2 linked regions of the Glaciimonas sp. CA11.2 genome follow. The protein of the gene in region 1 binds, or shares a complex with, the protein of each later gene. Links are inferred from orthologs where the notes say so. Each region holds a gene or a part of one and is shown on either strand. Other genes may lie near its edges.

Evidence for each region.
Region 2: the proteins of RGU75_RS01845 (region 1) and RGU75_RS16665 are in contact, whole or in part, in a cryo-EM structure (PDB 9GE8), measured with the Escherichia coli proteins. The link is inferred for Glaciimonas sp. CA11.2 from one-to-one orthologs.

What each region holds. Positions count from the first base shown.
Region 1 is NZ_JAVIWL010000001.1:428,155-436,261, forward strand. What follows is about bases 4,348-7,498. They hold RGU75_RS01845 (ABC transporter permease), read right to left. Parts: upstream 7,099-7,498; coding sequence 4,597-7,098; downstream 4,348-4,596. Other genes in these bases: RGU75_RS01840 (group II truncated hemoglobin), read right to left, coding at 4,348-4,563; RGU75_RS01850 (DUF4126 domain-containing protein), read right to left, coding at 7,095-7,498. In the rest of the region: GTP 3',8-cyclase MoaA, read left to right, coding at 1-291; molybdenum cofactor guanylyltransferase MobA, read left to right, coding at 400-999; gephyrin-like molybdotransferase Glp, read left to right, coding at 996-2,378; RGU75_RS01835 (DNA recombination protein RmuC), read right to left, coding at 2,590-4,065; more of RGU75_RS01840, read right to left, coding at 4,129-4,347; more of RGU75_RS01850, read right to left, coding at 7,499-7,679; RGU75_RS01855 (sulfite exporter TauE/SafE family protein), read right to left, coding at 7,851-8,107.
Region 2 is NZ_JAVIWL010000001.1:3,838,388-3,846,198, reverse strand. What follows is about bases 2,624-5,478. They hold RGU75_RS16665 (ABC transporter ATP-binding protein), read right to left. Parts: upstream 4,481-5,478; coding sequence 3,767-4,480; downstream 2,624-3,766. Other genes in these bases: RGU75_RS16660 (arylesterase), read left to right, coding at 4,761-5,396; RGU75_RS16670 (hypothetical protein), read right to left, coding at 3,380-3,715; RGU75_RS16675 (xanthine dehydrogenase family protein molybdopterin-binding subunit), read right to left, coding at 2,624-3,131. In the rest of the region: RGU75_RS16680 (LysR family transcriptional regulator), read right to left, coding at 1-756; more of RGU75_RS16675, read right to left, coding at 933-2,623; RGU75_RS16655 (SurA N-terminal domain-containing protein), read right to left, coding at 5,585-7,519.

The DNA.
Region 1 (8,107 bases):
GGCGAGATCGGCCTGATTTCCAGCGTCACGCAGGCGTTTTGCAGCGATTGCAGTCGCGCTCGGCTCTCAACCGAGGGAAAGTTATATACCTGTTTATTTGCCAGTGAAGGACACGATTTACGCGCCCTTTTGCGTGGCAATGGCGGCAATTGCAGTGATGCAGAAATCGCGACAGTTATCGGCCAGATCTGGCGGGTACGAGATGATCGTTATTCCGAGCTGCGAACGCTTAATACCAATGGCTTGACCCCGGCAAGAAAAAAAGTAGAAATGTCGTATATCGGAGGATAAGTTTTGATGCGCTAATCTCAGGATACTTTCGTCGTATCCAGTTTTTCTTCATCGTCCTGATTTAAGCTGCAAACTGTCCATCAACAACGCCATCCACGCCACCATCTTATGCATATTAGTCAAATAACAGGTTTAATCCTTGCTGGCGGTCGCGGCAGCCGGATGGGCGGTGTTGATAAAGGCTTACAGACAGTAAGCGACGTCCCAATGGTCGCGCACGTCATAGCAACGTTAGCGCCTCAAGTAGGCTCGCTCATGATCAGTGCCAATCGCAATCTAAGCGCATACGCTACCTTTGGCGTGCCGGTCTGGCCCGATGCAAACAATGACTTTGCTGGCCCGCTTGCAGGTATTCAGGCAGGATTAAAAAACTGTCAGACACCTTATTTAGTCACGGCTCCATGTGACTCCCCGTTTTTACCAGACAATGTAGTGTCTGAATTGGCGAAGGCGTTGGAAAATACCGCGGCAGATATTGCTGTCGCAGCGACCTCCGGCATTAACTCAAAGATCCAGCCACAACCGGTTTTCATGTTGATGCAAACGACAGTACTTATAGATCTGACGGCGTTCATAGACGAAGGTGGGCGCAAAATTGAAATCTGGTATCGGCGCTTGCATTACACTGAAGTCCTGTTTCAAGATGCCACGCCATTTCGCAATATCAATACGCCCAATGAATTACGTGAAGCAGACAACCACCAATGACTAAGCAATCCTATCCTTCGCCATCGCTGCCATCGCGATCCTCACGGTCGTTGTTAAGCGCAGCAATCAGTTGCGTCTCCGATTACGATTCCGACGCGCTGCCAGTAAGTCACGCCCAAGCGATTATCCGGGACTGCATTACGCCGATTCATGCGATAGAAAAGGTTGCCATCCGCACCGCACTTGATCGCGTGTTAGCAATCGATATTATTTCGCCGATCAACGTTCCTGCATACGATAACTCGGCAATGGATGGATATGCTTTTCATAGCGAGAGCTTATGCGCCGACGGTGACACGCTGCTCAGCGTCATCGGTACATCCCATGCAGGACGCGCGCATCAAGGTCCCGTTGCACCGGGACAAGCAATACGAATCATGACGGGTGCGCCAATGCCCGACGGCCTTGATACCGTCATTCCACAAGAATTCGTCAGCGCATTCAACGGCGACGTCACAGAATCAAATGATGCGAACGGCTCGTCACAATTACCCCGCTCCAAGCCTTTCATCACGATCGCTGCGGGCGCAGTCAGAGCAGGCGCTAACCGTCGTCTGGCTGGCGAGGATTTGCAAGCAGGTGCCGCGGCATTAAAGAAAGGACGGATTCTGCGCCCTGCCGATCTCGGCTTGCTGGCCTCATTAGGCATCGCCGAAGTACCAGTCCAACGACGCTTGCGTGTGGCTTTTTTCTCCACCGGCGATGAATTACGTTCAGTTGGAGAGGCGCTTGATCCCGGCTGCGTTTATGACTCCAATCGCTACACACTATATGGCATGTTACGCCGACTAGGTTGCGACATCATCGATCTCGGCGTGGTTGCCGACGATCCTGCAGCACTAGAAATCGCGTTCAAAAGTGCGGCTGATAATGCCGATGCCATTATCACTTCCGGCGGTGTGTCTGTCGGTGACGCTGACCATACACGACAGATGATGGCGCAGTTAGGCGAGGTAGCGTTCTGGAAACTCGGGATGCGCCCAGGTCGCCCGCTCGCATTCGGTACAATTAACAGCTCCAACAAACCGGCCGTCTTTTTTGGACTTCCTGGCAATCCGGTAGCCGTCATGGTGTCGTTTTATTTTTTTGCGCGTGATGCGCTTTTGCACATGATGGGAGCACAACCAGCACCGCTTCCTCTTATGCAGGTAACGTCCGCATCGATCATTCGAAAAAAACCGGGACGCACCGAATATCAGCGCGGCATATTGATCCGTCACGAAAGTGGCCGATGGTCGGTGCGGCCAACTGGTGCGCAGGGTTCTGGGATCCTGCGTTCGATGACTGAAGCCGATTGCATGATCGTTTTAGCACACGATCAAAGGGACGTCGCCATCGGCGATCAGGTTGAGGTCATTCTATTTAATGGCCTGATTTAAAGCGACTTCCAGACGGTGCCTGCCCGAATCAATTTCGCATTGCCGATGCACCGCACCGTCGTACAAATTCGTATTCTCAAGCCCGCTGGCTAAGATTTTTAGAGCTTGCCTGAGCGGTCGCATTACGTGGTTAAGCGGATAACCCAGGTAGCGTACCGATAGAGGTATCGGTGCTTCCGACAGTCTTATATCTCGTCAACAATTGATAAAATCAACTTTCTTCGTCTTGTAATTGTTCTGGCTCCTTCCCCAGCACCAATTGCGCTGCCTCGCTAGGTAGCGCCTCAACCGACTTCAATTTACGCGCCATCTGCCGACTACGAACCTCGGCCTGATCGATGTTTTTTGCTGCCCGCTCAAGAGCCAACTTGGTCGCTGCCAACACGTCACCAAACTTGGTGAACTCGGTCTTCACTGCGCCCAGGACTTGCCAGACTTCGGAAGAGCGTTTCTCAAGCGCTAAGGTTCTGAAACCCATTTGTAGGCTGTTTAATAATGCCGACAAGGTCGATGGGCCAGCGATGCTGATGCGATGGAGTCGTTGCAAGTCATCGGCCAAACCTGGACGCCGCATCACTTCTGCGTACAGACCTTCAGTAGGCAAAAAGAGAATCGCAAAATCGGTAGTAAGCGGTGGTGATAAATATTTTTCCGCGATGGTTTTCGCCTCGCCCCGCACGGCTCGCTCCAACTCACGGCCTGCCAAGGCAACGCCATCGGCATCTGCGCGATCAGCGGCCTCGGACAATCTTTCATACTGCTCTTTAGGAAACTTTGCATCAATCGGCATCCACACCGGCGTATTACCGTCATCATGGCCTGGCAACTTAATCGCAAACTCAACACGCTCGCCACTACCGGGAACCGTCTCCACATTTTTAGCATATTGTTCGGGCGTCAAAACTTGCTCCAACAACATTTCCAGCTGCACTTCGCCCCAAGTACCACGCGTTTTAACGTTGGTAAGAACGCGTTTCAAGTCGCCGACGCCAATTGCCAGTTGCTGCATCTCACCCAAACCTTGATGCACTTTTTCCAGCCGGTCCGAGACAATCTGGAAGGACTCACCCAAACGTTTTTCTAACGTTGCGTGCAGTTTTTCATCCACGGTCTTGCGCATCTCTTCAAGGCGCAGACCATTATCATTTTGCAGATCCTTAATTTTTGCTTCCAGCGTGGTACGAATTTCTGTCATCCGCTGCGCGTTCGACTCAGTCAGCGTGGCCAGGGTCTGATTAAGTGTATCGCCAAAACGTTGCAGAGAAAGTGCCTGCTCTTCACGACTGGTCTGCGCCTGTTGATTCATGGCCAGGCGCATGCTGTCGAGTTGCTGTGCATTGGTCTCATTGAGTCGCACCAATTGTTGGGCAAACGCATCGATCTGACTATTCTGCAATGTCGCCACACTGGTCATTTGGGCTAATACGGTCTGTTGCAATTGCCCAAAACTCGCACCGATTTCCTGACGCGTACTCTGGGCACTACCTTGCACCTGATCGCGTAGCTCTCGCTCATTACGATCACCGATATCTTGTTGACTACGCAACAAATCGTCTTTGATTTGCGTCAATTGCGCCTGCTGCGCATCACCTTTTCCAGAGTGACCGGACCGCCAGATCGACACGACCTGAAGCGCTATGATGATCGCGGCAATAATGAGCAAAACAAATAATTCAGATAACGTCATGCTGTCAGTTCAAAAAAAAGGGGCTGCATCCGCAACCCAGTAAAAAAATCCACGTCTGATAAACTACGCTTGCGTATCCACGTTATCGGGCTTATTACGCATCCAGTCAGCGGTATCAAAGAAAGAACTCATCAAACGCTCCTGCAATTGTTCCTCTAACCCGACATCCTGCATCGCCAGCGCCATACACCGCAGCCATTGATCCCGCTCCGGCGTCGAAATCGCATACGGCAAGTGCCGTGCGCGCAAGCGCGGATGACCAAATCGCTCAACAAACAAGTCCGGGCCACCACTCCAACCCGACAAGAACCAATAGAATTTGTCCCGCGACCCATCCAGCGAAGTGGGATGCAAAATCCGCACACCAGAAAACGCAGGCTCCAGATCCATCAAATCATAAAAGCGATCAACTAGCTCGCGCAAACGCTCAGCGCCACCAATCAATTCAAAGATAGAAGGCGGCGTCAGTTCAACAGAAGAATTTTTATCAATAGTCATAGATCGGAATGATAACGCAAACACCCCCTAAATTCATGCCTCTCGCAAAGTCTCCAAAGGCGGCCGAGACAAAACCCCTCTCAACCCAATCCACCCACCCACAAACGTACAAACCGCCCCAATCACCATCCCGGCAACCCAAATCAACGGACTAAACGCCCAGGTAAAACTAAACACATAATGCGCTAACGCCCATCCTGTAGCCGCCGCGCCAGTTGCCGCCAAAAATCCCGCCAAACTGCCAATCAATGCAAATTCAATCCACTGCGCATGCGACAACTGCGTGCGCGTAGCGCCCAAAGCCCGCAATAAACCCGCCTCCCGCGTGCGCTCCCCTTGCGAACTCAACAACGCTGCATACAAGACCAAGCCACCGGACGCCAACGTAAACAGGAACAAAAATTCAACCGCCGCCACGACCTGATCGACCACGTCCTGCAATTGCTGAATAATACTGCCAATATCAACAATGGTCAGATTCGGGAAGTCACGCGTCAACTGGTTACCAAGATTGCTGTGCGCAGGCGGTAAGCGGAACGCCGTAATCCAGGTTTGCGGTGTATTCACCATGGCCTTCGGATTTAAAATGACAAAGAAATTGACCTGCATCGAGCCCCATTCCAACTTACGCAAGCTGGTAATCGGTGCACTGACGGTCTGACCAGCGATATCAAATGTGAGTTTGTCACCTAACTTCAGGTTCAACGTTTTTGCCAGCCCTTCTTCAACCGAGGCTTCCGGCTGATCGTCTTTATACCAATTACCGGCGACTATCTCATTTTTCAGTGGCACAGCCACCATGGTCGACAAATTGAATTCGCGCTCTACCAATCGTTTAGCACGGTCTTCCTGATACGTTTCCGGGTTGATAACATTGCCATTAATTTCAGTCAAGCGACCACGAATCATCGGATAGAGGTTCGGTTGCGTAATACCAGCTGCAACAAGTCGTCGATTGATATCGGCAAGTTGGTCGGGCTGAATATTAATCACAAACCGGTTTGGCGCATCGGCAGGCGTCGATTGCCGCCATGCGCCGATAAGGTCACCGCGGATCACCGTTAGCAATAGTAACGCCATCAAACCAAGCGCCAACGCGACAATCTGCACAATTGTGGCTCCTGGTCGGCGTTGCAATCCGGTCAGGGCAAAGCGCCAACTTGGATGCTTGAAAGCGCCGCGCGCGGTCCGCAAGGACTTCAGTGCTAACCACGAGATCAGCCCAAACATCGCAAAACAACCCAAAAATCCAAGCGCCGTCAGCAAACCCAACTTTACGTCTCCCGCTTGCCAGAGCAACAAGCCGATAAAGGTGAGCGTTCCCAAACCATAGGTTGCCACGACCGCGACTTGCGGCGGGTCTTGCTCGCGTCGTATGACCCGGTTATGCGGCACGTTGCGCAGCTGCAAGATCGGTGGCAGGGCAAATCCAACTAATAATAGCAATCCGGTCACAATTCCCTGCAAGCCAGGGATAACACTCGGAGGTGGCAAATCATGGGCGACGAACTTACCAAGTGTCTCAAGCAACACAAAATGTGCGCCAAATCCGACTAAGGCACCGAGTACACTTCCAATCAGGCCAATCATTAAGAATTCGTATAGATATAGCTGTGTGACCTGATTTTGGGTCAAGCCGAGACAACGCAACATCGCACACGCATCAAGATGACGTAACATGAAGCGCCGCGCTGCCATCGCTACAGCCACAGCGGCCAACATCGCTGACAACAGACCCACCAACGATAAAAACTGCTGCGCCCGATCCAGCGTAGCGCGCATTTCGGGGCGTCCGGTCTCTAACGACTCTATGCGCACGCCCTTAACGTTATCCCGCGCAATCTCAGCTTCTACCCACCCCTGAAATGCCTGAACTTGCGGGGCCGCGCCGGCCAATAATAAACGGTAAGTAACGCGAGAACCGTCTTGCACTAAATGCGTCGATGCCAGATCAGCGAGTGACAGCATCACGCGCGGCGAAAAGTTGACAAAGCCACTACCGCGATCCGGCTCGACCGAGAGAATGTGTGCAATCGTGAAGGTGCGATCACCGAGCTTAAGCGGTGCGCCGACGCTGATGTTTAATGCGGTCAGGATATTCGGATCAACCCAGACCGTACCGGCAGCGGGAACGGCGCGGGTGATGGTGTCTGGCGTTCCTGGCTTATCGGTAATACTTAAATTGCCACGCAAAGGATAGGCGGCGGAGACGGCTTTTAACGAGGCTAACTGAGATTTGGAATCATCGCCCTCGCCCGATAATGCCATGCTAGGGAATACTACGGTGTCGGCAATGGTCAATCCACGCCGCTGTGCCTCGGCGCGCCAATTCGGGTTGACCGGTTGGTCAGCTCCGATCAATAAGTCGGCACCCAACAATTGGTGGGCATCACGCGCTAATCCCGCGCGCATCCGATCAACAAAAAATCCGACCGAAGACAATGCCGCCACCGCCACAATTAACGCCACCAACAAGAATCGTAACTCACCCGCCCGCCAATCGCGTTGGGTCATGCGCAGAGACTGCAAAATCATGTACTAAGCCTTTGAAAAACCCAGCGCAGACTACGCCACAACTTGGGCAACAACCAGATTGCAAAAATAAAGAATACCAGCAAAAATCCGAATAGGACCCAAGGGTGGTAAAACGCTGCCCATAAAGCGCCCAATACGGTGACATCTTCGGAAAATGAGGCCGCCCAATTACTTAATGGTTCTGGTGAAGTATTGATCATGGCGCGACTACCCGCCTTGGTAGCATGGGCACTGGCGGCAAAAGTGCCACCGACCAGCGCGGCAGCCGTCGTCACTGCAGGGTCCATATGTCCCATCGCGGCGGCGCTTAATACAGCACCGGCAGGAATGCGGATAAACGTCTGGACCGCATCCCAGATTGAATCGAGACCCGGTATTTTATCGGCTAAAAATTCGACCAGCATCAACAAGCCGGTAATACCCAAAATCCAGGGAGACTGCAATACTTCTAGCGTGTGCGGAAGGGTGATCCAACCCAAGCGTCCGAATAGTCCGGCGACGAATAACGCCATATACAGGCGAATGCCGCTGGCCCAGGAAAGGCCTGCTGCCATCGCGGCAGTCGAAAGTGTATCCACCATATCGGCTCCCCACAGGATTCTGCTTCACCATCAATCAAGTCGATCGAGAAGCTAATTACATCGGTTAAATGAGAAAAACCTCGCTAAAACAACGTTTTTATACGATATTCCAACTTTGAAAGGTCGGCAAGCATTGCGTGAGCCGTCCGATAGCGCCAACGCCAATCACTATCAACCACGCAACATTAACCGTCCAGCCAACACAATCAAAGCCAGGCTGAAGCACAATCTCAAGCGACGTTCAGGCAACTGATGCGCCAGCGCCACGCCGGATGACACACTCACTATCCCGCCAATAGCCAGCGGAATTCCCACAATCCAGTTGACATGACTGGCGTAGGCAAACGTGCATAAAGCCACCACCGCGCCAGGCGACACCAGGGCGAGGGCCATTCCCTGAGCCGCGGTTTGCGTCGTACCGAAAAAGG
Region 2 (7,811 bases), 3.4 Mb from region 1 along the record:
CCCTGTTCGCAGATCATCGCCGAGCGAATACGAACTGCGCATCGCAATTCCCATTCCGGCAAGAGCGCAATGACGCAACAAGTCAGCATTATTCGACATCACCTTGCTCGTAATCGGTACAGTCGAGACCCCATCTGGCGAGTGGAAACTCCAATGATGGCGGAGATGCTCTAAAGAGAAATTGAGGCACGCATGGTGCTGAAGATCTTCGGGTAGTTGAGGACTACCGTGTTTGCGCAGATAATCGGGCGAAGCACATAACAATACTTCGGCAATCCCCAATTGGCGGGCTACCATGCTGACGTCGAACTTCTGAAATACCGTAAAAATACCAACATCGAAACCTTCTTCGACCAAATCGACCGTACGATCCGACATTGTGACGTCAAGCGCGACATCTGGGTATTGCATAGAATATTTGGGTAATAAGCGGGTTAATTGCAATTGCCCAAAGCTAATTTGAGAATAGATATTTAAGGTTCCTGCAGGCCTTTTGGATACTGCTGAAGCAACCGCATCAGCTTCGTCTATCTCGGCAAGTATGCTGCGTACGCGCTCCAAATAAGCTTGCCCGGTTTCGGTCAATGACATTCGACGTGTTGATCGATTCAATAAACGCGTGCCGAGATGGTTTTCCAAATCAGCAACGTGACGGGTAACGACCGCATTGGACAGCTCCATAACTTTGGCCGCGCCAACAAAACTACCCTGCTCCACCACTTTTGAAAATACCCGCATTGACTGTAGGCGATCCATATTTTTATGCATCCTTTATGAGATTTACTACATTTTAAGTCATCTAAATCTGGTGTTTACTCAATCTAACTATCTACCTGTGCGTGCATTTTTTTATCATCAGGTACGTCAAAAATGTTACCAATACCAAATGGGGCTCCATGAGCTGACTTTTAAGCAAAAAACCAAATCATTCATTAAACGCTTAGCCGCAACGGCAAATCACGCAGACGCTTACCGGTTAACGCAAATACTGCATTCGCTACGGCAGGCGCGATGGGTGGCACTCCCGGCTCACCAACACCTTGCGGCGCTTCAAGGCTAGGCATAATCACCGTTTCAATCACTGGCACCTGATGTATTCGCAAGACCGCGTAATCATTGAAATTTTGCTGTACCACTTCGCCATTCTTTATTGTCACCTCGCCGAGTAGCGCCGCACTCAAACCAAAGACGACAGCCGACTCCATCTGCTGGACGATAATATTGGTATTCACCGCGAGACCACAATCGATTACGCACACTACTTTATGCACTTTAATATTTGGTATCTGATCATTCTCAATCGAAATTTCAGCCACCTGCGCCACGATACTCCCAAATGACTGATGTAACGCGATACCGTGAGCACGACCAGCGACCGGTTGACCCGCCCGTACCAAAGCCACTTCCAGAACAGCACGATGACGCGGATGAGTTTTTAATAGATTTAGTCGAAACTGTGCGGGATGAACAGCCGCTGCATACGCCAACTCATCAATAAAACTCTCTTTAAAAAAAGCGTTATGTGAGTGCCCGACCGAACGCCAATTTCCTAACGGGACGGCGCTGGGAACAATGACATGCGCGATCTCCTGATGCGGAATTTCATATTGCATATCGAACTCTCCTTCTGCCGCCGCCCTATCCGGCCCGATCAAAGGAAATCCCAAATTGCGACGTACAAACTGCTGCGTGACAGAGCCGCTGGCAGATTTATTTTTATACCAAAGTATCTGGCCTGTAGTATCGAGCGCCGCCGAAAAATGGGCGACTGCGGCAGGCCGATAAACATCATGCGTCATGTCATCTTCGCGCGTCCAGATCATTTGCACAGGTTTACCATCGGCCTGCTTCGCAATCGCGACCGCCTGCACAATCATGTCAATTTCCAGACGCCGCCCAAAACCACCTCCCAAATACAGTTCGGTGATGGTCACATCCTCGATCTTGACACCTGCGAGCTTAGCGGCACTAGCGACCGCCATGCTCGGCACTTGAGTCGACACCCACAAATTGACTGTGCCATCTTTGACCTGCGCCGTGCAGTTGACTGGCTCCATTGTTGCGTGCGCAAGGAAGGGTGCAGAGTACATCGCCTCCACCGTATGCAACGCCGCTTCTCTATTTGTGTCAGAAATCAGGCCACCGGTACGGTGATAGATATGTCCTGATTCTGTGGCTAATTTTTCTCTTAATTCCCGAAAAATGGCGGCAGTGGACAGTACCCGATTCTCAGCGTCGTCCCAGGTAAGCCGCAATTTTTCCGCACCCTGTTTTGCTTGCCAAAAAGTTTTTGCGATAACGGCAACACCGGCTGCGGCCCCAAAGTGAGGAAGAATTACTGATGAAAAATCGACCGTTTTAATCACGCCTGGTGTGCGCAACGTTTCCGACGCGTCAAATTGTCGCAGTCGCGCTCCGATCACGGGCGCCATCTTGACTGCTGCAAATAGCAAATCAGGTGGTCGAGCGTCAATCCCAAAAATCGCCTTTCCGTTGATCTTGCAAGCGGTATCGCGCCGCGCCTGAGGCTGCCCGATTAATGTAAAATCCTCCACACGCTTGAGCGATACATTGCTCGGCGTCATCGCAGCAGCCCTCGCTGCCAGACTGCCATAACTGGCACGCCGTCCATTAGCATGACTCACCACCCCGTCGGCGGTAGTGCACTCGGTGGATGCTACCTGCCATTCTTGTGCTGCCGCCTGTATCAACATGGCACGCGCAGTCGCACCAGCCTCGCGCATCGGTTGCCATGCATCCCGCACGCTGCTTGAGCCACCGGTCAAGACGATACCCATTTCACTACCAACTTTAGTCATCAGCCATTGCGCACTGAGTTTTAATAACCCATCATCATCTGGATGAAAAGGTAACATCTCGGAAAAAAGGGCGACGTTACCAAATATACGGTCCAACGGCGCTTGCTCTATACGGACCATGCTAAGTGGCACATCCAGCTCTTCTGCGATTAGCATTGGTAGCGCGGTATGGACTCCTTGGCCCATTTCACAGCGTGCTATTGCCACAGTAACCATTCCGTCCGGGGCGATCTTGAGCCAGCCGTTCAATGCTATCTCACCACTCTTTGTCCGCATCGGAAGATGACTATTCAAGCGTTGTCGCGGCGGCATGACACCCCATCCGAGGATAAATGCCGCAGTCACACCAGCGCCTATACCTATCCCGCTCAGCAGGAAGCGACGCCGCGATTTTTTATGGGCTTGCACTGATCGGTCTTCCTTGTGATTTCAAACGCAATTTCAGGTTTGATTTGAAGATTGCTACTTGGCAGATGCATATCGTCATATTCTGTCAAATTAGTTTGCTGCGACGTCGGAAAGCTATCTTGGCGAAGGCACGTTAATAGCGTAAAAGACCGTCAACGTAAAAAGACTATCGTCACCAGTCCGAGCGCTACCAATGTCAATGCCAGCGAGAGTGTGGCAATCCAATTGGCACGTCGCACCTTGTTGTGCGTTGTCGATAAAGTCTGTTCGAGCGCAGAAATGGATGATTGTAATTGTTCGGCAAGTGCCTTGGCGTTTTGAATATTCTGCAAGGAGGCATTTTGCAATTCAGCTACTTGCTGTTGCAAAATCTCTATCTGGCTACTTTCGCTCCCACCTTTACGTTTCGTAAAAGCTGGCTTGGCGGCTGTAATAATGTCACCAAGATAAGGAAGAATAGCCTTTGCTACGGGTAACCATGCCGCCATATTTTTCTCCTTATATTGTCAAATATTGATAACGATGCTCCTATTCTGGCATTAAAAAATATGGGCGTCACTAGGTGTAAAGTCGCCATGATGCAGTAAACGTCCCGCCGCAATCGTGATAGTTTGCCGACATTGCACCGCGATGGACGTGTCGTGCGTGACAAGCACCAGAGTCGAACCGCGCTCCTGATTGAGATCAAACATCAGTTGTATCACCGCGTCGCCGGTAGCGGCATCGAGACTGCCAGTCGGTTCGTCAGCAAACAAAAGCGGTGGTTCTGTGACAAAAGCGCGGGCTAACGCCACTCGCTGCTGCTCGCCGCCGGACAAGTATTTTGGGTAATGACGCAAGCGACTTGCCAATCCAACGCGCCCGAGCATAATCTCAGCTTTTTCTTTAGCGCTGGGATCGCCATGCAGTTCTAATGGCAGCATGACATTTTCCAAGGCATTCAAATGCGTCAACAATTGAAAGGATTGAAACACGAAACCGAGCTTTTTCTTGCGTACTCCAGCACGACCATCCTCATCCAGCGCAAAAATATCTACGCCATCAATGAGGACTGTTCCACTTGATGGGGTATCAAGACCAGCCAACAATCCCAGCAAAGTTGACTTGCCGGAGCCGGAAGCGCCGACAATTGCCAGCGTCGTCCCAGCCTGAACGGTAAAATTGATGTCATTCAGAATCACAAGTTCTCCACTAGCGTCAGCTACCCGTTTGGTCAGGTTTTGCGCAACTATCGAAAAATCGGTGCTGGACATGGTAGCTTGTAGATCAGATGAATTAATCGAAGAGGATAGTGGCATGCGGATTATCAGTCAAAAATGTGGAAACGTTATTCGGGACGGGCGCGCGCAAGCATTATTACCGCCAGATCGACCGACAAAACTTAACGGCATCCGCGAAATCAGCGGTATAAGCAGTATCAACGGTATCAATAGCTTCAATGCCTTAGAGCAAGCATTAAAACATAAGGCAATAAAACAGTTAAAACTTATTGCCTGGCAATCCAATATCTTACGACGCAGCGTTTTAGCAATCATCACGCTCAGTGCATTTGCTTCAAGTGGAGGAAACATTGCATCAGCAGCAACGAGCGACCATTCTGCATCAAAATCGGTTCTGGTGTTGGGTGACAGTCTATCAGCTGAATATGGCTTGGCCCGCGGCACCGGTTGGGTGGCACTTCTACAAAAACGCCTTAAGACTGAAAACATCCCTATCGACGTGATCAATGCCAGTATCAGCGGCGATACCACAAGCGGTGGCAACGCCCGCTTACCAGCACTGCTGAAGCAGCGCCCCAATATCGTGATCATTGAACTTGGTGCAAATGATGCATTACGCGGCCTTCAATTAAAGGCGACAGAATCAAACTTACTCGCAATGATAGCAGCGGCACAAAAAGTAAATGCAAAAATCCTGCTAATCGGAATGCGCATACCACCCAACTATGGGCCCGACTATACAAACAAATTTTTCGCACTATATTCAACCTTAGCCAAGCAGACTAAAGTCCCTTTAGTGCCATTTTTGCTGGAAGGCGTTGCCAATAAACCGGAGTGGTTTCAAGCGGACCGCATGCACCCGACAGCGGAAGCACACCTAACCATCCTGAACAACGTTTGGCCGAAATTACAACCCTTAATGAAAGCAACGCTCTCCTCAGCAAAATAATCGATGCTGATTTCCTGGAATCGCCGGCGATCGAGATTTGTTTTTAAAGGCATCTTCCCAAGATAAGATCACTGGCTGACAACTTCTCTTCGGAGCGGGAAGAGAACTGGTTATAAGACGGGTAACGCAAAATAAAAAAGCCACTCGAAAGTGGCTTTTTAAATATTATTAGTCTACTAAACGAAGTGTTATTTCGACGCCAAATTATCATCAACAGGCGCGCTGGCGACGATAGGTTTGAGTATCTTTGCCTTAGCCTTTTTCTTCAGCACTTCAACGTAAGCACTCATTTCCTGCTGAGCTAATGCGGACGAAATTTGTTTTTGCTCTGACTGTCGACGTGCCTGGTCTATCGTCGCTGGCTGCGCTACTTTGCCAATACGATAGATGGCATAGCCTTGGCCGGGTAATGAAACACCAACGAAAGCAGGCAACTTACTTACGTCCGCTTTCATTACTGCATCAAATACGTTGGGAGCAACACCTTGCTGATTCGCGCGCGAAACCGTCTTAGCCACTGCAAATCCGGCCGTATCGTCTTTTACCTTCAGAGCCGCAAATTTGGCAGCGCCGGCCTTTTCAGCAAGTTCGACTTCGGCAGCCTGGATGACCTTAGTGCGAACCAATTCCTTAACGTCTTCAAACGCTTGTTTTGTGACTGGCTTATAGCTGATCACATGTCCAGCGATCAGCGTGCTTGGCGCAACTTCAATCGCAGCAGTATTACGCTTATTTTTTACAGAACCGTCTGCAAACAAGGCTGTGAGAAATTTCTCATTGTTGTACAGCACTGTTGGTGCAAGTGCCGGATTCGGATGACGGCCCACATTCGACACAGTCTGGATCGACAATTTTAATTTATCAGCAGCAGGCTGCAAGCTATTTGCCTGCTCATAGACAGTGTCATTAAACGCATCTGCCATCTCTGCAAATTTCTTGGTTGCCAGTTGTTTTTTAATTTCAGCGGATATCTCGTCCTTGACTTGCGCCAACGGTTTCACTTCGGCTGGCTTAATGCCCGTCAACTGAATGATGTGATAGCCAAAATCAGACTCAACAACATTACTAATCTCACCTTGTTTGAGTTTCAACGCAGCATCTGAAAATGGCTTGACCATCATACCGTCACCGAAATAACCCAAATCTCCACCATGTTCCGCAGAAGCAGTATCTTGAGAATTTTCTTTTGCCAGCTTAGCGAATTCTGCAGGATCCTTACGCAATTGGGCCAGCAGGCTTTCAGCTTTTGTTTTAGCAACCGCTTTATCCGCAGCAGAAGCGTCTTTGTTAGTTGTAATCAAAATATGACTCGCACGACGCTGCTCTTGCGTCGAATAGCGCGCCAGATTTTGCTCGTAATACGATTTTACATCTGCGTCATTAACTGTCACTTGCGCCGCTACGGCAGCGCTATCCAGGACAATATATTCCGCTTTCACTTGTTCAGGAATTTCAAACTGTTGACCATTCTTGTCGTAATAAGCCTTCAGCATCTCATCGGTTACTTTGACCTGCGAGGCATAATCTGCAGTCTTAAATAACAACTCTTGCGTGTCACGCTCTTGATCGCTTATATTGGAGAACCGTAACGCCAGCGACTTTGGAGCGAATGCAGTGGACTCAATTGCGCCAGCCAACTGTTGCAACGCCAAATCCTGACGAAGCCCCGCTTCATACATTTTCGGCACCGTCCCTTGCGCAGCCAACAGCGAGCGATATTTCTCGTTGTCAAACTTGCCGTCAGCACCGTGCAATTCTGGAATGCCCAGTAGTGTTTGTTGCAGCGTCAGGTCGGACACCATCAGGTGCTCCCGGGCTACCGCAGCCAACTGTGCACGTTGCGCAATCAGATTCTCCAAAACACCTTGCTTGGCTTGTGGCGTATCAAACATTTTGGCATCGAATTGCGCGCCGAACATTTGTCGCATGCGATCCATTTGCTGCCGTTGGGCCGCATCAAGCTCTTGCTGCGTAATTGATTGGCCAGCCACTTTTGCCACGGCATTAGCACTGTCGCCAAAGCTTGTATAGCTCTGCAGACCAACAAGCGCGAAGGAAGGAATAATCAACAGCAGAAGCATGAACTGCATCAGGCGTTGATGGGAGCGAATAAACTCAAACATAGTCAGCCAATCAAAGACAAGTTGCTAAAATGACTAGCAGATACGAAAAAAGGCGAACTCTCGTTCGCCTTTTTAATTCTGGCGGAGTGGACGGGACTCGAACCCGCGACCCCCGGCGTGACAGGCCGGTATTCTAACCAGCTGAACTACCACTCCTAAAACTACCTGTTGGAAAAAATTCTCCAAAGTTGAATACAACTATTTTTGTCTGACTATATTGGTGGGTGCTGAGAGGCTCGAACTCCCGACCTACGCCTTGTAAGGGCGCCGCTCTACCAACTGAGCTAAGCAC